Regions from separate parts of the Pradoshia sp. Z6_59 genome, predicted to be linked through region 1. Evidence: predicted binding sites of a transcription regulator. Region 1 holds the regulator's gene; each other region holds the start of a gene.
What was found. Region 1 encodes LexA, which represses DNA repair genes until DNA is damaged. Its sites were predicted from a motif close to CGAACATATGTTCG; they were not measured.

Region 2: AC4D4B_RS02705 (YhjD family protein) is a predicted target of LexA. The motif match lies at 1,553-1,566, and genes of this name have one in related genera.
Region 3: recA (recombinase RecA) is a predicted target of LexA. The motif match lies at 2,453-2,466, and genes of this name have one in related genera.
Region 4: AC4D4B_RS18800 (Y-family DNA polymerase) is a predicted target of LexA. The motif match lies at 2,398-2,411, and genes of this name have one in related genera.

The regions. Positions count from the first base shown of each region.
Region 1 is NZ_JBZCPP010000014.1:27,181-32,700, reverse strand. Features, by position in the region: gene AC4D4B_RS14135 (helicase-related protein) at 1-1,383, shown strand, start outside; gene lexA (transcriptional repressor LexA) at 1,587-2,213, opposite strand; gene yneA (cell division suppressor protein YneA) at 2,368-2,691, shown strand; gene AC4D4B_RS14120 (YneB family resolvase-like protein) at 2,761-3,408, shown strand; gene AC4D4B_RS14115 (DUF896 domain-containing protein) at 3,488-3,718, shown strand; gene tkt (transketolase) at 3,856-5,520, shown strand, end outside.
Region 2 is NZ_JBZCPP010000002.1:120,551-126,070, reverse strand. Features, by position in the region: gene AC4D4B_RS02715 (IDEAL domain-containing protein) at 46-276, opposite strand; gene AC4D4B_RS02710 (competence protein ComK) at 536-1,129, shown strand; gene AC4D4B_RS02705 (YhjD family protein) at 1,146-1,520, opposite strand; gene AC4D4B_RS02700 (TVP38/TMEM64 family protein) at 1,732-2,343, shown strand; gene AC4D4B_RS02695 (RAxF-45 family protein) at 2,444-2,563, shown strand; gene abc-f (ribosomal protection-like ABC-F family protein) at 2,694-4,589, shown strand; gene AC4D4B_RS02685 (beta-carotene 15,15'-monooxygenase) at 4,780-5,520, shown strand, end outside.
Region 3 is NZ_JBZCPP010000010.1:119,877-125,396, forward strand. Features, by position in the region: gene rny (ribonuclease Y) at 1-782, opposite strand, end outside; gene recA (recombinase RecA) at 1,310-2,353, opposite strand; gene AC4D4B_RS12280 (competence/damage-inducible protein A) at 2,612-3,859, opposite strand; gene pgsA (CDP-diacylglycerol--glycerol-3-phosphate 3-phosphatidyltransferase) at 3,904-4,482, opposite strand; gene AC4D4B_RS12290 (helix-turn-helix domain-containing protein) at 4,564-5,451, opposite strand; gene AC4D4B_RS12295 (DUF3388 domain-containing protein) at 5,470-5,520, opposite strand, start outside.
Region 4 is NZ_JBZCPP010000029.1:23,175-28,694, reverse strand. Features, by position in the region: gene AC4D4B_RS18815 (iron-sulfur cluster biosynthesis family protein) at 1-111, opposite strand, end outside; gene AC4D4B_RS18810 (hypothetical protein) at 257-469, opposite strand; gene AC4D4B_RS18805 (YolD-like family protein) at 711-1,049, opposite strand; gene AC4D4B_RS18800 (Y-family DNA polymerase) at 1,078-2,337, opposite strand; gene AC4D4B_RS18795 (heme oxygenase) at 3,049-3,387, shown strand; gene AC4D4B_RS18790 (transcription initiation factor TFIIIB) at 3,455-3,658, opposite strand; gene AC4D4B_RS18785 (S9 family peptidase) at 3,756-5,520, opposite strand, start outside.

The DNA.
Region 1 (5,520 bases):
ATATACCTGGCACCTTTAAGATTATTGGCACTTGAAGTATATGAAACGCTTAAAAACAACGGAATTGCCTGTGCATTAAAGACAGGTGAAGAAGAAAAGGATATTGCAAATGCCACGCATTATTCCTGCACAATTGAAATGTTTACCGAGAAAGATGAATTCGATGTCATGGTTATAGACGAAGCGCAAATGATCGCAGATAAAGATCGTGGGTTTTCTTGGTTTAGAGCTATTAATAAAGCGCGTGCTCGGGAAGTTCACATCATAGGCAGTCACAACTCTAAAAGGATGATTTTGAATCTGCTTCAGGGAAATGATATAGAAATTCATGAATACAAACGGGATATACCGCTTATTGTAGAGAAAAAACCTTTTAAGATTGAACATGCCAAGGCAGGGGATGCTTTGATTGTATTTTCTCGAAATAAAGTGCTTCAAACCGCTTCAAAGCTGGAGAGAAACGGCCATAAAGTAAGTGTAATCTATGGAAGTATGCCTCCTGAGACAAGAGCTAAACAAATTCAGAGGTTCATTAACAGGGAGACGCGAGTGATTGTATCTACAGATGCTATCGGGATGGGGCTCAATCTACCGATTAGGCGGGTCGTTTTTCTCGAAAATGATAAATTTGATGGCACGAGAAGGCGTTTATTGACCTCTCAGGAAGTAAAGCAGTTAGCAGGACGTGCCGGCCGTAAAGGTATATATAATGAAGGAAGAGTGGCATTTACTGATCAAATTGGTTTAATGAAACGATTGTTGAATGGTGAAGACCGACCAATCAGTACATTTACAATAGCTCCTACACAGGGTGTATTTGAACGCTTTAAACGTTATCATTCCAGCTTTGATCAATTCTTTGAATTATGGGATGAATTTAAAAATCCTGCCGGGACAACAAAAGCGCCGCTTACTCAGGAAAAAGCTTTATATCATTTAATTCGCCATGAACAAATAGAAGGACGAATGTCGATAACTGATTTATACGGTTTTCTGCATTTACCTTTTTCAGCGACTGAGGAGAGCCTCGTAAATCAATGGCTCTATAATATGAAAGCCATTGTGGATAGAAGAGAATTGAGAGAGCCTTTAATAAAGAAAGATTCCTTGGATGAACTTGAATTATCTTATAAATCAGTAGGACTGCATTTATTGTTTTTGTATAAATTAGATCGAAGAAGTGAAACGGTCTATTGGGAGCGAGTAAGAGAAGAAATCAGTTCAGACGCACATAATCAGTTAAGAAAAGGGGTTAAAAAATATCAAACAAAGTGTCGATCATGCAATAAGCCGTTAAGCTGGAATTATCCATTTGCTATTTGCCAATCGTGTTATGAAGAGAGTAAACGATCAAGATACTATTACAAAGGATGGGATATATAGGACATTTAAGCTTGCAATCATAATGGTTGCAAGCTTTTTGTATTACATAATTATATTATGTAAACTACGAGATAAATAAAAGCATTAATCTATTTATAAAGTGGAATATGCCAATCCTTAAATGCATAAGTTTAATAGAGAAAATAGAGATAATAGATTTTAAACACATAAGTAGAACCGGCTGAAAGCCGGTCCCAACGTTCTTATTGAATGTTTCTGTATAACCCGATCACTTTGCCCAAGATACTGACATTTTGTAGAATGATAGGCTCGAGCATAGAATTTTCCGGCTGCAGACGGAAATGAGTATCTTCTTTAAAGAAACGTTTTACGGTAGCTTCATCATCTTCAGTCATGGCTACGACAATTTCGCCATTGTTTGCTGTATGCTGCTGGCGAACAATTACATAGTCACCGTTAAGTATTCCAGCTTCAATCATACTGTCACCCATAATTTCAAGCATAAACACATTTTCATCGGCAGGAGCCATATGCTCAGGTAGAGGGAAGTATTCTTCTATATTTTCGATAGCTGTAATAGGCTGCCCAGCAGTTACTTTCCCGATTAATGGTACATTAACTGAATTTGTTTTTGGAATATGGTCATGTGGATCCATATCCAGGATTTCAATAGCACGTGGTTTAGTAGGATCTCGTCTAATAAGCCCTTTGCTTTCCAATCGCGCTAAGTGACCATGAACCGTGGAACTTGAAGCCAGTCCGACTGCTTCTCCGATTTCTCGAACGGAAGGTGGATAGCCCTTCGTTTTAACTTCTTCTTTAATATATAGCAAAATATCCTGTTGCCGTTTGGATAATTTAGTAGTCATCTCCCGCACCTCTTTTAGCTTTTCTTGTTTTTAGTATATCATTTCCTGTTTAACAGTACAAACATAAGTTCGTTTTTTGTGTTGACACAAAACGTTTGTTCGGTTTATACTTAGTTTATATTAAACGAACATACATTCGATGGGGGTTTTATTAATGAAAAAATTATGGACTTCTTATAATTATTCCATCTTGTTTTTTATAGGTCTTTTCTTATTAATAACTACAATGATAGTAACAAATATTGAAGCACCGAAAGATGATTATCAACAAATCACGGTTAAAAAAGGAGATACAGTTTGGGATATGGCTGAACGTTTTGATGGCAGCGAATTGACACAGACTGAATTTGTCTCTTGGGTTCAGGAACATAATGACTTGCACATTAATCATTTAAAGGAAGGGCAAACGATTGTGATTCCTGTAAAGAAAATGAATGAAAATACAGAAATGCTACACTTAGCAGATTCTGATAAATAACTATATAATCAGTAAGGTCGGGAATTTTTCCCGGCTTTATCTATATGTAAAGAAGAATGGTGAGAGAAAATGAAGGTTGGAATTTATTGCAGAGTCAGCACAGATAAAAGTTCTCAGGAAACATCACTGGAAAGGCAGGAGCAGGAGTTAACAAGACTGGCTGCCATAAAGGGGTTCGAGGTTGTCATAATCGAAAAAGAACAAGCCAGTGGATATGACTTAGAACGAGAAGGCATTCTAATCTTGCTGGAAAAAATGAAAAATAGAGAAATCGAGGGGCTCTTGATTCAGGATGAAACAAGACTTGGCAGAGGAAATGCCAAGATTGCTCTATTACATTGCATCTATAAAGAAGGGGTAAAATTATATACGGTTACTCATAATGGTGAGCTTGAGGTTTCTGAAACAGATGCCATGCTTTTGCAAATCATCAGTATAGTAGAGGAATATCAGCGGAAATTACAAAACAGTAAAATTAGAAGAGGGATGAAACGAGCAATTGAAAATGGATATAAACCACAAAGAAATTTGGCAAATCAACATCTTGGAGGCGGAAGAGAAAGGTCAGAGGTACCATTACAGGAGGTCATTGAGCTGCGTATTAAAGGATTAACATTTGCTGAAATTACGGAGAATTTAAACAGAAAAGGCTATGATCTCTCAAAGGCTACCATTCACCGGAGATATTCAGAATATATGAAAAAGAATCCTAATTAATAGTTCATTCTTGAAAATTACGCAATTTTTCTATACGATGACAATATCTACTTATATTTTAAATAGAAGGAGCAATACTATGCTGCCAATGCATAAAATTAAAAGAATTAATGAATTATCTAAGAAATCAAAAACAGTAGGCCTTACAAAAGAAGAAGCCACTGAACAATCTCTCCTAAGGAAAGAGTATTTGGAAACCTTCCGTACCTCAATGCGAAATACGGTTGAAGGTCTGACAATCATCGATCCCGAAGGTAAGGATGTTACACCTGAAAAAATAAAAAAACTACGTAATAAAAAATTACATTAAGGGTATAGCATAATAGGTTAGACTCCAAAAAATATCTTAAGGAGTGACGATTTTGTAGCATTTACCAACAAAGTCTTGTCAACCTGTTTATACTTCATTAATATAAATTAGAAGGTTAATCTGAAAGGATGTAGGCAATGTTCACAGAAAAAGATAATTTATCTATCACAGCTATTCGTACACTTTCAATCGATGCAATTGAAAAAGCTAACTCAGGTCATCCTGGTATGCCTATGGGAGCAGCTCCTATGGCATATACACTTTGGACCAAATTTATGAACCATAATCCAAAAAATCCGGATTGGTTTAACCGTGATCGTTTTGTATTATCAGCAGGACATGGTTCCATGCTTTTATACAGCTTGTTGCACTTATCAGGTTATGGCCTTGAGATGGAAGAGATTAAGAACTTCAGACAATGGGGCAGTAAAACACCTGGACATCCTGAATATGGTCATACAAAAGGCGTAGAAGCTACAACCGGACCACTTGGCCAAGGTATTGCGATGGCAGTAGGTATGGCAATGGCGGAACGTCATTTGGCGGCAGTTTACAATAAAGACAACTTTGATGTTGTAGATCATTTTACATACAGCATTTGCGGAGATGGAGATTTAATGGAAGGGGTATCAGCTGAAGCTGCTTCTCTTGCTGCCCATTTAAAATTGGGACGTTTAGTAGTCCTATATGATTCCAATGATATCTCTCTTGACGGCGAATTAAACATGAGCTTCTCTGAAAGTGTTGCTGAGCGTTTTAAAGCTTACGGATGGCAATACATTCGCGTAGAAGACGGTAATGATTTGAATGAAATTGCTAAAGCGCTTGAAGAGGCTAAAACAGATCTTGACCGTCCAACTATGATTGAAGTAAAAACAGTTATCGGATACGGTGCTCCAAATAAATCCGGTAAATCAGCTGTACATGGTGCTCCGCTTGGCGAAGACGAAATGAAATTGACTAAAGAATATTACAAATGGACATTCGAAGAAGATTTTTATGTACCACAGGAAGTTTATGACACATTCGAAGAAACTGTTGTAAAAGCTGGTGCTAAAAAAGAAGAAGAATGGAACCAATTATTTGAAAGCTATAAAAACGAATACCCTGAACTTGCTGCTCAACTAGAAACAGCAATCAAAGGCGAATTACCTGAAGGCTGGGATAAGGATATTCCTGTTTATGAAGCAGGAAAAGCCGTTGCTACACGTAATTCAGGTGGGGAAGTATTAAATGCAATCGCAAAAAATCTTCCATCTTTATTTGGTGGATCCGCTGACTTAGCTGGATCAAACAAAACGATGCTGAAGGGCGAAAAAGATTTCTTGCCAGGCTCCTATGATGGCCGTAACATTTGGTTTGGAGTACGTGAATTTGGTATGGGTGCTGCATTAAACGGTATGGCACTTCACGGTGGTGTGCATGTGTATGGAGGAACATTCTTTGTATTCTCTGATTACCTGCGTCCAGCTATTCGTTTAGCAGCGTTAATGAATCTTCCTGTCACATATGTATTTACGCATGACAGTATTGCTGTTGGAGAAGACGGTCCAACTCATGAACCAATTGAGCACTTGGCTGCATTGCGTGCTATGCCTAATGTTTCACTTATCCGTCCGGCTGACAGCAATGAAGTGGCAGCTGCATGGAAAGCGGCATTAACAAGCAAGTCTGCACCAACTGCATTAGTATTATCCCGCCAAAACTTAACTACGTTGCCGCTATCAGCTGAATTAGCTGAAGAAGGCGTTGCTAAAGGTGGATATGTGGTTTCACCTTCCAATAAGGATACTGCCGATGCT
Region 2 (5,520 bases), on a different contig from region 1:
TGATTTTGTTTATACACCGTATTTACTCGTTACAAGTTGTTTGATTTAATTCCCAAAGTTTTTCTCCAATTCAATTAGCTCGGCGGAAAGTTTCATAAATGCTTCTTTGTCCTTATTGTCCAAGGCATGATCGATTTCTTCTTTCAGTTTCCTTTGTGCATGGGTTAGTTGAGCTTCGTAAATCATCATATCCATCAGTAGATCTTCCATGGTCCCCTGGTCAACAGTCACATCAACAGCTTTTACGATATCTGTATTTGCTTTTTCGTGATTCATGGATATCCCCCCGTTGCTTTTTTTTATTATAAGTCAGATGAAAAGAAAAATCAACTAAATATTTAAATTATTCAGAAAATTTATTTTAGTAGTTTGAAATAGTTAATATATAAGATACCCAAAATATAAAACAAAATAACTTTAACAATCATGGGGATTTTGGGTTAAATTTGAAATTTTGGTGAATAAACCAATTATTTCGAAATATTATGTTATATTGAAATTGTAGTAATATTGTAGGATCTATAAGGAGGAAGCCATGGAAAAGAACGTGATAAGCAGGAGAGAGGATTACGAAATAAGTCCATTTACATTTGCTGTTGTTCCAGTAGAATATGGATCGAAAACGTATTCTAAAGTGATTGAATTTGATGAAGAAATTTTAGTACCTTTTAGACCATCTGAAGTAGTAAAATCCAGCTGTGATTATTTTGGAGCTGATTATCCTGGAAGATGTCAGTCGACGAAAAAGCTCCTTGGTATCTCGCATAAAGTGCCGATATCGTTAGAACCGGCTAATCGCCTATTCTTTTTTCCTACTACATCTCCTGCAAAAGAATCGTGTATTTGGCTTTCTTATGAGCATATTGTATCCAGAGTTAAGATTGATGCGACTAAAACACAAATCAATTTTCATAATAAACAATCTATCGTTGTTCCGGTTTCCTATAGTATTATTGAAAATCAGATGCTCAGAACTGCGATGTTGAAGTCGAAGCTGCTTCAAACCTTAGCAGAGACGGAGCGAAAGACACATTATTTATATAATGCTATGCAAGTTAATGATAGGAATTCAGATTTCCAAACAAAGCATGTTTTGATGCATTCATCAAATAGTTATAAGGAAGGTTGATGCATACTTATTGCTGTTAATTTTTCAGTTGGTCAGTCCATTGCTTCAAAAAATAATACTCCAGTAATTCCTGTACTTTATTTCGAATGCGGGGATTGAAATAATTATGGTATTCCTCATAGCCCTTATACAGAAATAAAAAGGAGGTGAATGATTCGTCTCTTTTTGTTTCTTCCACTTTGAGTTGATGTGTCCTCATATAGTGGCTTGCTTGCTTCAATTCCGCTTGGACCTGTTTCATGGTTTCATCAATTAATAATATGTATGGTTGTTTTAATTTTAGGGGCGATGCTTTTACCACTTGAAGGTCTCGGGCAAGGACGGTGAGGACCATGGGTAGATAGATCGCTTTTTCCATTATATTGCGCTCTTCTGTAGGGATGCGGGTCATGTAAATCGCGTCCTTTCAATGTCTGTAAAAAACGAACATATGTTCTTAAATAGAATAATCGCTTTTCACATTTTTGACAAGTTTATTTTCTAACTAATTCTCTCCTTACAGCAATCTGATATAATAGGGGTAAGGATTGTTTCAATCTAATGTATATGGGGATATTTATATAGTATGGACTGAATTTGTTATTTGTTTGTGAGGAGAGACTATGGATCTTAATTGGTTAACAGAATGGCTAACATTGGAGCATTTAGCCGAATTAATAAGTGATTATAGAAACTTAGGTCCCATTCCGGGATTGCTGCTCCCGTTTGTTGAAGCGTTCCTTCCTTTTTTGCCTTTGTTTGTTTTTGTGACGGCTAATGCCAATGCTTTTGGCTTATGGATTGGTTTTCTTCTCTCCTGGACAGGTGCTGTCGCTGGTGCAATGGTTGTGTTTTATTTGTCCAGAAAATATGGAAAGAAAAAAGCCCTTTCATTTTTACATAGACATTCGGCTGTGCAAAAAGCGATGCTCTGGATCAACCATCATGGATTTGGCCCGTTGTTTATCTTGCTTTGTTTCCCATTCACTCCATCTGCGATCGTAAATATTGTTTGCGGATTATCTGACATTAGTCCAAAACAATATATGCTTGCTGTCTTTGCGGGAAAATTGGTTATGATCTTTACTATTAGTTATATTGGCCATGACATTATGTCTTTAATTCGCGAACCAGTTAAAAGTATTATTGTGGGTATCGTCATTTTCCTTTTGTGGCTAGTAGGCAAGCAAGTAGAATTGCGTTTGAATCGGGTGGAACAGAAGGACCATTCGTAGAATGGAAGAATATCTGTGAAGAGTGTAAAAAAGCGGTTGTTAATAATTAACTGAAAGTTTATAATTATAACTAAATTATTCCATTGAAGGAGGTGTAGAGATGAATCGTTCTGTGAAGGTATGTTTGCAATGGCTTGAAAACTTGTCATTGATTCGTGCCATTTTTCATGTGCAATTTCGTCAAGGGGGTAGTCTGCCCTTTTTAGGAAATTTCATATGAAAAAAGAACGATAATAAGTCTCTATACCCTTGATAGAATAGAAATTCAAAAGCCATGGGGAAGTCTTATATCGACTTTCCCATGGCTTTTTTTCATGTACAGGGTATGGGCGTGAGAGGGGTTTATGCACATGATTGTATGCAGTGTACAGCAAATTGAAAAAAACTATGGCGGAACAAAGCTATTTGAAAATATTACGTTTGAGATCAAGGAAGGAGAACGAATTGGATTCGTTGGTCGGAATGGCTGTGGGAAATCAACAATTCTTAAAATGATAGCAGGTGTCGAAACAATTGATGAAGGGGCTATTCACATTAAAAAGGGTGCAGCATTGGGCTTGCTGTCACAAATCCCTGACTTTACTGATGGCACCACGGTATATGAATGCTTACAATCTGCTTTTAGCCATATGATTGGGCTGAAGGAGAGACTGGATAAACTTGAGCATAGTATGGCTGTTGAAACTAATGAAAGCTCATTGGCTCGCAGTATAGAACAGTATGGAGAAGTTCAGGAGCAGTTTGAACGGCTTGGCGGCTATGAGATGGACAGCACGATTATGAAGATAGCCAATGGGCTGATGCTCGATTCGATGCTCGATAAACGTTTTGTTTCCTTAAGCGGAGGTGAGAAAACAAAAGTCGGTCTAGGGGTGCTGCTCCTGCAGAAGCCAGATCTCCTATTGTTAGATGAACCAACCAATCATCTGGATATTGGTGCAGTTGAATGGCTTGAAGGATTCCTCGAAGACTATGATGGGACAGTCCTAATTGTCTCGCATGATCGATTTTTCCTAGATCGAACGGTTAAGAGGATTTTAGACTTGGACGATGGAGAGGTATTCGTATACGAAGGAAACTACTCTGAATTCGTGCAAGCAAAAGAAAAACGGCTTCTGGAAGAATTTAATCAATATAAGGAACAGCAGAAGAAAATCAAAAAAATGAAGGAAGCGATAAAACGGTTACGCGAATGGGCCAATCAGGCGAATCCGCCGAGTGAAGGATTGCATAAGCGTGCCCGCAATATGGAACGTGCCCTAGAGAGAATGGAGAAAATTAAACGGCCCATTTTAGAAAGGCGTAAAATGGACCTCGATTTTGACCAATCAGAGCGAAGCGGTAAAGATGTTCTGCAGCTTCATGGAATTACGAAGCGATTTGGTACGCAAACATTGTTTGAGAATATGGACCTGTTTGTACAATACGGTGAACGAATCGCGATTGTTGGTGCTAACGGCACCGGGAAATCAACTATTCTTAAATTGGCTCTGAATGAGATTACACCTGACGATGGAGAGGTTAAACTGGGCAGCAATGTGAAGATTGGATACTTGTCTCAACAGCTATTTCAAGAAGGAAAAGACATGACCGTTCTGGAGGCCTTCCGCCAAGAGGTCCATGTTACAGAAGGGGAAGCCCGTCATATTCTGGCCCGGTTCCTTTTCTATGGTTTTCAAGTCTTTCAAAAGGTTGAGAAATTAAGCGGGGGTGAGCGTATGAGATTACGACTCGCTCAGCTAATGTATAAGGATATTAATTTATTGATACTGGATGAACCAACGAATCATTTGGATATTGATTCGAGAGAAGTACTGGAAGAGGCATTAAGTGAATTTCCGGGAACTATTATTACGGTTAGCCATGATCGATACTTGCTGAATAAGCTGTTTCAAAAAACATATTGGCTACAAAATCGGACATTACAGCTTTATTTAGGGAATTATTCTTGGGCGAGAGAGCATATGCTTGCAGATATGTTGCAAGGGAAACAAACAAGTCAATCGGTGACTCGGAGTCAGAGTAATGTGAAGCTTGTACACCATGTAATTTTGAACGAGACTTACGAATCACTGGAGAAAAAAATTGATAAGGTGGAACATCTTTTATCAGATATCATTCGTGATATGGAGAAAGAGACAGCATTAGAAGCACTTCAGCTACTATATGTAAAAAAGAAAGAAGCAGAAGAGGTACGTGATGGACTTTATGATGAATTGGAGCGGTTAGATTGTGAGAGCATATGACCTAAAATAAATCAAATGAGGTTGAAGAGACGGCAAGCAATGATTGCCGTCTTTTCTTGCTTTGAAATAGAAGTGTGCAGGATAAAAATGGGATTTGTAGAATAAGATTGTTGTAGGCGAAATGATGATATTTCTATTTTTAAATACATATAGACAGTTAGGAAAAAGTCGAATTGTTTCGGAGAAAGGTGTGAAAACAGTGATTGTGAAAAAATCCTTATATCGAGATTTTTTATTGATTATGTTGTTCCTGCTTGTTCTAATCTCTAATGTTTGTTTATATCGTACAGCATTTGGAGTTGAAATTTTACAATACAATCCAAATGGTGCAGTGGTAGGCTCCATATTTGATTTGGCATTTGTTTTACCGGTTTTATTTATGGCATGGAAGAAAAGCTGGGGATGGAAAAATATGATTTTATTGGCTGCCAGCGGTCTCATTTTAGTACGCTTCCTAATTCCAATGGAATATTTGGCGCCATTTGAATCAATCACCTGGGCCGGCTTTCTGATTGAAGGCTTATTAGTATGTTTTGAAGTGCTGCTCATCGTTACATTGTTCAAATATATGCCGTACATTACCCGTTCTGTTAAAAATAGTCCACTCCCAGTTGTTTTTTCATTCCCGAATGCTGTTGAGCAAAAAATGAAAAAAACGCCTGTTATTATTCAAATGATCTGTTCAGAAATGCTTATGTTTTATTATGCTTTTGCAAGCTGGAACAAAACGGTGAAGCTGGGCGAAAATCAATACACCTTGCATCAAAAATCAAGCTATATTGCTTTCCAAGTGATGTTGATTCACGCGATTGTTTTTGAAACCGCAGCAATTCATTGGTGGCTGCATGAAAAATACTTTCTATTGTCCATGATCTTACTCCTTCTTAATATATACTCGGTCATTCTTTTTGTGGCAGATATTCAGGCTGTC
Region 3 (5,520 bases), on a different contig from region 1:
CTAATTGGGTCAAATCCAGATAAAATGACAGCTTCAGGTGTATCATCAATAATTAAATCGATTCCTGTCAACGTTTCAAGTGTTCGAATATTACGTCCTTCTCGACCGATAATTCGACCTTTCATTTCATCATTTGGAAGATTAACAACAGAAACGGTCGTTTCGGCCACATGATCTGCTGCACAACGTTGAATCGCAAGTGACAAGATTTCACGTGCCTTTTTGTCCGCTTCTTCCTTCGCTCGGTTATCGCTCTCTTTCATCATGATTGCAATATCATGTGATAGCTCTTTCTCAACACGATCAAGGATAATGGCTTTTGCTTCTTCTCTAGTCAGGCTAGAAATACGTTCAAGTTCAGAACTTTGAGCTTGAATTATCTCGTCCACTTTGCTTTCCATCTGTTCAATATGCTGTTGTCTTTGGTTCAGAGAATCTTCTTTCTTCTCCAATAAAGCCTCACGTTTATCTTGAGAGTCTGCTTTACGGTCCAGATTCTCTTCTTTTTGTAGAATTCGATTTTCCTGTCTCTGTAATTCAGTTCGTCGATCACGAACTTCCTTTTCAGCATCAGTCCGAAGCTTATGAATCTCATCCTTTGCTTCAAGAAGGGATTCCTTTTTCAAGGCGTCCGCTTCACGCTTTGCGTCCTCAATAATTTTTTCAGCTGCGTTCGTTGCGCCGGATATTTTAGATTCAGCTATAGATCTTCTTAACAAATAGCCAACAACTGCACCAACAATTAGGCCAAGCAAAATGGAGATGATAGCGATTGGATCCATCATTACACCTCCTCTTGCTATTAACTTTTTTAATCTCTTTTACTACATTGTTTTCAATTCTGGCATGTACATCATCTAAAAATATACAGCACAATCGCTTTTAGGCATGTCATAAAAAAAGATATTAATACATTTCTATTGTAAAGTTATGAAAATTTGTTGTCAAGAGCAAGTCCCGACGCTCTTTTAATCGTTTTTAGAAAATACAGACATATAAACAAATTTTGTGAACCTATCCACCTAATTCGTAGATTCCAATTAAGCCTTCCACTTTTACCATAGCTGCTTCCTATTAAGTTGTGTAATAGTACAAAATCCATAGAAATTTTTAAGTATTTCTCATCTTTGCTAATGAAGTTGCTGAATAATTTCTCTCCAGTAACAACACTTACTGATTGGATTCTTAGCTAGACACTAACTAAATCATGATTCTCTTCAGAAACAGATTAATTTTATATAAAAGCATGCCCTGAGGTCCACCTATAGAAAGGGCAAACCCATAACCAGGTTTGCCCATTACAAACTACTTATTCAGGTAAATCAAATTTATCCATTTCCTCTGCTGGTTCAACCACTTTCGCTTCACCGTTTAATCCATATGCTGAGCGAATTTTAATGGAAATTTCATCACGAACATCTGGATTCTCTTTTAAGAAGAGTTTCGCATTCTCTCTTCCCTGTCCTAAGCGATCACCATTGTATGAATACCATGAGCCACTCTTTTCAACAATATCCAACTCAGAGCCAATGTCGATGATTTCGCCTTCTTTGGAAATGCCCTCACCATACATAATATCAAGTTCTGCCACTTTGAACGGTGGAGCCACTTTATTTTTAACAACTTTAACTTTGGTTCTGTTCCCTACAATATCATTGCCCTGTTTCAGTTGTTCAGCACGTCTTACTTCAAGACGAACCGTAGAATAGAACTTAAGGGCACGACCACCTGGAGTTGTTTCTGGGTTACCAAACATAACACCAATCTTCTCACGGATTTGGTTGATAAAGATTGCTATTGTGTTAGATTTATTAATGGATCCAGAAAGTTTACGAAGAGCCTGGGACATTAAACGGGCTTGTAGACCCATATGAGAATCTCCCATTTCACCTTCGATTTCAGCTTTTGGTACTAAAGCAGCCACTGAGTCAACAACAATAATATCAATTGCACCACTTCGTACAAGTGCCTCAGCAATTTCCAATGCCTGTTCACCTGTATCTGGTTGGGAAAGTAATAATTCATCTATATTTACGCCAAGCTTTTGTGCATATGCCGGATCTAAAGCATGTTCTGCATCAATAAAGGCTGCTTGTCCACCCTTCGCCTGTACTTCAGCAATTGCATGTAAAGCTACTGTCGTTTTACCGGAGCTCTCCGGTCCATAAATCTCGATTATTCTACCTCTTGGATATCCACCCACACCGAGGGCTGAATCAAGAGCAAGCGAACCACTTGGAATGGTAGAAACCTTTCTGTCTGCTCTTTCCCCCAGCTTCATTACTGAACCTTTACCAAATTGCTTTTCAATTTGTTTTAGCGCCATATCGAGCGCAGCTTGACGTTCACTCACAGTTTATTTCCTCCCCATATCTATATAAAAACATTACATGTATAATTTAGAACTTATTTATACTATACCTCATCTGTCCCCATTTAACAAGTAAAAAAGCGAACATTTATTCGTATCATTTTAATGGTAATTTTGCTGATAAATTTAAAGAAACTCTCTAGCAAATAGGATGCTTTTAGCAGTAATTAGTGTAAAACTGAAATTATCTCGATTTTATAAACAATAGAAATCCCCAACCATATAAGTTGGGGTTTTCCATTATGCATATAACTCTCTCAGCTTTCTGATAAGAAAATGACAGCCATACTTCATGCTTCTAACCCGATTAACCTCACGCATACCGCCTAAGTCTAATCTCTTTGCGTACGTTTTCTGACCGGAAATGGCTATACCGATAAAAACAGTTCCTACCGGATGGCCTTCCAATTCATCTGGTCCAGCAACACCAGTAAAGCTAATCCCGATATCAGATTGGAGCATGGCTTTAATATTATCAGCCATTTCCATAGCACATTGCTCACTGACAACCCCATATTGGTCTATCGTTGATTGTTCGACCTTCAGTAGCTTTTTCTTTGCTTCATTGGTATAAACAACAATACCACCCTTAAGGATTAAACCTGCTCCCTGTATATCGGTCATTTTTTCCTGAAACATTCCGCCGGTTAAACTTTCTGCTGCCGATATTGTAAGCTCATTTTCTTTTAAAAGATTGATAAGTTCAGTCATGATGGTCGCATCATCATATCCGTAAAAATATTCTCCCACACGTGAAAGAATTTTTTCTTCTGTCTCTTTTAATAGTTTGTCAGCTTCTTCAATAGATTCATGTTTAGCTGTAATCCGAAGAGTTACCTCTCCATCCGAGGCAAGAGGCGCTATTGTCGGGTTACTTTGCTGATCCAGCAAATCTTCTATTTCTGTTTCAAGCTGTGATTCCCCAATACCGAAGAAACGGAGGACTCGTGAATCTATCCGCTCCACCCTGTCCATTAATCTCAACAGATAAGGAACTACAAAATTTTGGTGCATTGGCTGCATTTCACTTGGAGGTCCAGGCAGTAAAATATGAAGAATATCTCCATGAGACACCGCCATTCCGGGTGCCATCCCATTTTGATTAGGGAATACTTCTGATCCTCCAATAATCAACGCTTGCTTCCGGTTGTTTTCTGTCATCACACGTTTTATTTTCTTGAAGTACTCCTCAATATTTTCCATGGCTTTTTGATCTGATATTAATGTTTTACCGATATGGTCGGCTACAACTTCTTTTGTTATATCATCCTTTGTAGGTCCCAAACCACCAGTGTATATAATAAGATCAGCTCGGGATTCTGCAATTTTGATAGCCTTTTTTAATCGTACAGGATTATCCCCAACTACTGTATGGTAATATACATTAATACCTATCTCTGCCAGGCTTTTTGATATAAACTGAGCATTGGTATTTGCAATCTGTCCAAGTAATAACTCAGAGCCTACCGCTATTAATTCTGCATTCATTCTGTCACCCGCCAATTTAACAAGTTATAGTAAGAATGATACCCTTATTTAGAATTTAAAAACGCGTCTTTATTCTTAGCAAAGTAATCCCAGCCAGACCATATAGTAAAGAATAAAGCTACATAAAGAGCTATATCAGCAAACGGAAAATTAATCCACGCAAATGGTAGATTGTGCAATAGTAACGCAGATATAGCGATGATTTGAGTCCAGGTTTTAATTTTGCCCAATTGATTCGCTGCAACAACTTCCCCTTCACCAGCCAGAACCAGGCGAAGGCCTGTTACCGCAAATTCACGGCTGATAATTAAAATAACAATCCAAGCAGGCGCTAACTCGTATCCTACAAGTATAATTAATGCAGCAGATACAAGAAGTTTATCTGCCAACGGATCAAGAAACTTTCCAAGGGTTGTGACCAGATTATGTTTTCTAGCATAGTATCCATCAATCCAATCAGTTGTAGAAGCAATGATAAAAATAAGAGCTCCAACAAAATGAGAGACAGGCAGCTCCACATCGTTAATCATCCAGGTTCCCCAATCAATAGATGGAAGCATGATAATCATAAACACAGGGATCATGCAAATTCTAGAAATTGTTATCTTGTTCGGTAAATTCACTTGATGTTCCTCACTTTACTTTTAAATTTTATTTATAAAAGGATAGACGAGAGAAGGCCATCCATTGATGACCTTCCAATCTTACTCCTTCGTGTAATCAATCGTTATGTTTTGGACAATCAGTTCACTTTCATACTCCAGTTTTTCATCATTAACATAAATTTCAGTATCTGGAGTTTTCCCTATATTCATGACAATTTGATTATCATCTGAAAGATCAAAATCCTGGCTTTCTCCATTTTGAATCACGCCATTGAAGAGATTTTCTCCCTTGGAATTTTTAACAGATACCCATGTCTCGCCGGTAGATTTTACTGATACCTTAAATTCATCTGTATTACTTAATTCATATATTGTATTTTTTCCATTAGCAGAAGTCACTTTCAACTCAGCAGAACCTGCTTCTTCCGGTTCTTTAGAATCTTCCTCAGCATTCTCTGGATTACTTTCTTTTTCTGTTTCTGTTTCTTCTTTCTCTTTGGTATTTTCTTCTTGGTTTGTGGATTCACCCTGTTCAAGTCTTACAGGATCACCGTTTTGATTAACTGTTCCTGTGTCTTCATTATTACCAATCGCTTTTGCAACAAAGTAATAAATAATAGCCACTACTGCAACAAGGAACACAGCTATCAAAATTTTAGGAAGTACTTCCATCCACTTGGAATGCTGTACTGGCAAAGTTTTTTTCGATTGCACTCTAGATAGTTTTTGAGGAAGCTCCTCCTGCTGAACTGCCGCAGGAATATCCGTTTGATGCTCCGCAAAAAGCCGTTCAGGATCTAATCCAACTGCTTCAGCATATTGTTTAATAAACGCTCTGACATAGAATTTGCCCGGCATCATTTCATAATTGCCTTCTTCTATACCAACAAGATAACGCTTTTGTATTTTGGTTATTTGTTGAAGGTCATCCAGAGTTAATCCTTTAGACTCTCTGGCTTCCTTTAATACTTTACCTAATTCCGTCATATAAACACCTTCTAATCACTAAAAATCAAACGATCCAAATTCGGATCCTCCAAATAAAGAGGACTGTTG
Region 4 (5,520 bases), on a different contig from region 1:
TACTACACAGCCACAGCCGTCTGTTTCATACTTCAAGCAAAAAACGCCTTCTTGGTCTGTCAGCTTGTCTTTTACCTTTTCTAACGCTGCGTCTGTCCATGTAATTTCCATTGTTGTCCACCATGCTTTCTCTCTATTTATCTCATAGGTTCCCGTTTTCACTCAACCGGCAAACCTCTTAATAAGCTAAATTCATAATAAAAAAAAGCAGCATTCAATGAATACTGCCTCTATGTTTTAAAAATGAACGTTCAGTTTAATGAACTGCTCTCGTATGTTTTTGTATTAAACTTTGTAAAGCCGCCACTGCTTCATCGCCAGTATACGTACCTTTATAGCTGAAACCGTTTTCTTCGCAATATTTCTGCCCTAATGCTACAGCATCTTCTTTAGTCATTTCTTTTTTTAATTCTCCTATAACCATTCCATAAGGCGCTTGATAAATCGTGCTGTATTTTTCTTTTTCCATTTTCTTTTACCCCTTTTGTTTTGATATCCCATGGCAAAGTTATCAGAACCGAAATCGATGTTAAAATTTATTATCTGTATATTTCTCACTTCTAGGTCTATATACATAGTAAACTTTTTGTGGTAATTTGTCTAATATTTGCGTTTTCATTTACTCAATATTGGGTAATAGGGTTTATTTAGGAAGAAAAAGAAGAGCCATAACCAACATATGCACAACCTTATAGCGAATTGCTTGGCCATCAATCTTTCAATTGTACATCCACAATTTCCTGATAAAATACAAAACAAGCATCTCCATCCTCATCAACGAGATGAAGCTTTTGAGCCTGTTCATTGCAATAATGTATGCTTCCTTCCACCGTCCCGTACCGGCGACTGGCTGTACGGTAATAGCGGATCGCCACCGGCTTATTATATTCCAAGGCCTCCATAATTATCGTGTTCATCGCTTCCACTTGCTGTTCATCAAGCTCATTCCTTGTTTCATAGCTGTCCTCATGTGCCCATTCTCTAAGCATTGTTACATGCTCCGGCAGCATCATTGATGTCCATTTCATTTTTCCGCGATCTCGAATCATTCCCTGTAGCCTCCATTTCACTTGTCTGTTATGCTCTATGTCCTCCGACCAAAGTACTGCGATGCTTGGCCGTTCCTGCCTCTGTATACGATACGGCACGTAAAATCGCATTGGATCCAAATTTTTTACGCATTCGATCCATCACAAAGCCAAGCTCACGTTTGCGCCAGCTATCCTGGTCAAATAGACTGATTTGCATCTCTCGATCGGGGATAACATTCGAAAGTGTAATAGAAATTTTCCTAACTGTTTTGCCTGTATAAAACCGTTCAAACAAGGTTAAGCACATTTCATAAATATCCATCGTAATATTGGTCGGTGTTTCTCTTGTCATAGAGCGATGAAATCCACCTCCAAATTCATCCTGGCTATAATAAATCCCCAAGCTGACGGTTCTGCCCGCCATCCCGCTTGCACGTGTTCTTCTTGCTACTTCCTCACTTATTTCCAGAATGACATGCTTGATTTCCTCAGGCTTTTTATAATCACGCAGTAAAACCTGACCTTTTCCAAAGCTGATTTGCCCTTCCATAATCGGAGCACCGATATCCGATAAATCAACACCCCAGGCATGGTGGTACAATTGATTGCCCATAATGCCAAACTTCTTTTCAAGCGTCTCCAAATCATAACGCGCCAATTGACCGATTGAAAAAATCCCCATTCCATTCAGCTTCTTTTCCATCGGCTTTCCAATTCCCCACATTTCGCTCAAGGGGGATAAGGGCCATAATTTTTCTGGTACATCCTCATAGGTCCATTGGGAGATTCCTTTTTTCTTGGCCTCCAAATCAAGACACAGCTTAGCAAGCAGCATATTCGGACCGATCCCAATCGCGCATGGAAGCTGGAATTCCCGATCGATTTCATCCTGGATTTTTTCAGCAATTTCTACGATATCTCCCCATAGACGAGTCGTCCCATCCACCTTTAAGAAGCTTTCATCTACACTGTACGTATGAATCGCACTTTTAGGTACATATCGATTGAATAAACGGCTGATTTCAGTAGAGATACGCAGGTACGTAGCCATATTAGGATTAACCTTTATAATGCGCGGATCATCCGGAATCTCAAACAATCTAGAGCCTGTCTTAATGCCAAACTCTTTCTTCATTTTGGGAGATGAAGCCAGCACCACACTGCCGCTCCGTTCCGTATCACTCACCACAGCCAAATAACATTCAAGCGGATCCAGTCCCATCATCACTGCTGAACAGCTGGCAAAAAAACTTTTCATATCCACGCACATAACATAATGATGCGGTAAAGTACTGTAATCAATCATGTTAAAAACCTTCTTTTAAATAGAATGTATGTTCGTCTTTATTATATTCTTAATGATAAGCGAATATACGTTCGTGTTCAATGGAAAATTATTTACAATTTATGTATAAGAGCATGCAAGCGTGCAAATACTTTAAGACAACGGACATAGTTCACCATAAAAATTTACGAAAACGTTTTAAAGACAGTCGCCAAATGCATTCATCTACTATTATTTTCACTTTTCACCTTTTCAATTCGCTCATAAATAAGTAAATTCGAGCAATTATTTTGAGTTTCGCTCAATTATTACGAAAATCGCTCAATTATATGGAATTCCGCTCAATTAATATCAATTTCCGCTCAATTCCGGTGAAAATCGGCTGGATTACTAGACTAATCTGGCTTATACAGCCGTTTAGTCACTCAATTTTGACTCGTAAGTCTCGAAAACTCTTAATTTTAGCCTTTTTACAAAAATAATAGAAAAATTGAGTAATAATCTATTTGAAGGGTCATATAGAAGGATGATGAATGAACTAAGTTGGTTATTTCATCACGCAATGCTTTCAATCATATAGAAAAAATATGTTAGAGCCATAATCAGCAAATCCTAAAGCATAATGAATTCAAAATCTTCGAAAAAGGTATATAATAGCAGTGTAAGAGTGATTTTCAATGAAGTAATCTGATATATTTTCCAGAAAAATAAAAATAAAAGGAGAATGATCACATGATTGTTGTTCAAAACAAAATTAAAACCAAACCAGGTTTCGCAGAAAAAATGGCAGGCCGTTTCACTTCCGGTAACGAATTAGATAAATTCAAAGGATTTGTTAAAGTAGAGGTTTTACTTACAGAGGGCCTGACAGAATATGATGAGATGAGCGTCAATATGTACTGGGAAGATGAGGAAAGCTTCCTTGCCTGGAAAAACAGCGACTCCTTCAAAAAAGCGCACAAACGTCCGGAAGGCAAACCGGATGAAGCTAAACAGGACTCTCCTATGTTAGGAAGCCAACAAACTACATTTAGAGTAGCATCCGTAAAAGAAGCAGCTCCAATAAACTAATTTATACGAAAAGGTCTTTCCATAAACACTTGGAAAGACCTTTTTTGTGAATGAACTGTTTACCTTTTTAGTAAAGTGTTTCTTTAAATTTCTCCGGCTTTTTTACATAGCCTTCAATGATAAATCCACATTCCGTGCAAATCATGTATTCGATCTCTGAACCTATACTCACTTTATTTTTGGGGTACATGACTCCATATCCGGTATGTTTCCCGATCCCCAGCTCTTTCTCACCACATTGAGGACATTCTTTTACTTTAGAATGCTTCACGTTAGTCCCTCCACTCGAAAATCTCCTATCATTTTCTCCATAAGGAAAACGCCACAAACTGCAGTACATTACTTTTCGCCGTTTGAGAAAATCTAGGCTAGGATTTTACTTTCACAAGACGATGCTCTTCAAAAAAAGCCAAAACCCTGCGATACACAGCGATTTCATTCTCCTTTTTAGAAAATCCATGTCCTTCATCCTCCATGACCATATAGGAGATATCCCTCCCCTTTTCCTTAAGAGTCTCCACAATTTGGTCTGATTCCGCCTTTACAACTCTTGGATCATTGGCCCCTTGGATAACAAGCATCGGCTTTGTCATCTGCTCAATATAGGTAATAGGTGAGTATTCTATCAATTTCTCGCGATCTTTTTCGGGGTGGCCTACCCAAGTATCCATGATTGGTTTCCAATCTTCCGGCACTGAATTAATAAAGGAAAATAAATTGGATGGCCCACAAATATCTACCACTGCCTTAAAGTAATCAGCATGGCGTCCATGTAAAAGCAATGACATGTATCCACCGTAACTGCCTCCGATCAGGAAGATATCACCTTTCTTCGTATATCCACGGTCAATTAGCCAATCCAGACCAGCAATAATATCCAATCGAGCTCCTGCACCCCAGGCACGCTCTACCATTTTGGTGAATGTTAATCCATATCCAGTGGAACCACGGAAGTTAGGAGTAAAAATACTATATCCATTATCTAGAGCATATTGAAAGAATGGACCAAACCCTTTCCGAACTGCAGACTGTGGTCCCCCATGAACCCAAAGAATCGTTTCTCCTTTATCATTTTCTGGTTTTGCTTTATAAAATAATGCTTCTATTTGGAGACCGTCAAAAGATGGATACGTAATAATCTCGGGCTCTACTATTTCCTCCTTCTGAATACCAGATAGGGTATTGTCCGTAATTGTGACCCATTCATCCTCACCAACCTGCTTAAAAATATTTGCAAGTGTGTTTGAACTTTTTCCGAGCAAATAAAGGGAACCAGAATTAGAAACAACCTTTTTCGTTAGGAGGTCACATGGTGGGTTCAATTTCACCCATGCTTGATTCTCAATATGATAGGCATATAAATAATCCCGCACTCCTTTTTCAGCAGTAATATAGACTATTTTGTTTGTCTGATCGTATGTAAGATTGGTGAAGCTCTCCTGTGGCAATTCTTTAAGCTTAGTAAACTCCCTGGTTTCCAAATTAAAGCTTGCTAAATAAGAAAAATCCGCATCATAATCCGTGATTAAATAGACCTCCTGATCCGAAACGAAAACAGCTTCACTAACGGTATGCTCCTCATTTGTTGGCGGAGTCAGCAGGATATGTTCATCCGCTTTTTTCACATAATATAGAGAATTAGTATTAGAAAATTGTTTGGTATAGAGAATAACGGATTCATCCTCACTCACTTCCGCTAGAATGGTACTGCCTCCGTTCCCTTCCAATACTTTCGTCTCTTCCCCCGTGTTCATTTGTAAGCAATAGCTACTGAGGAAGGACGCATTTTCCTTGGTAGATGTATAGTACAATCGCTCGCCGTCCTTCGAAAGGAATGGATGAAAATTACGTGTATTCTCCTGGAAAACTAGCTCCTTCAAGGCACCGCCATATGTCGGCATGGCATAAAATTGAGTATTCTCATCACCGTCATGATCAAAGCCAGCTATAACGAATCTTCCTTTTGGGTCATACAGTAAATACTCAGATGGCTGATCATTGAAGGTCAGCCGAGATGGAAAGGCATTAGGCATATTCATCGCCCAAAGATTATACTTTCCACTAATATTAGTACTGATGATAATCTGTTTTTCATCCGGGCTGACAGCAAAATCAATTATTGAAACGGTTCGC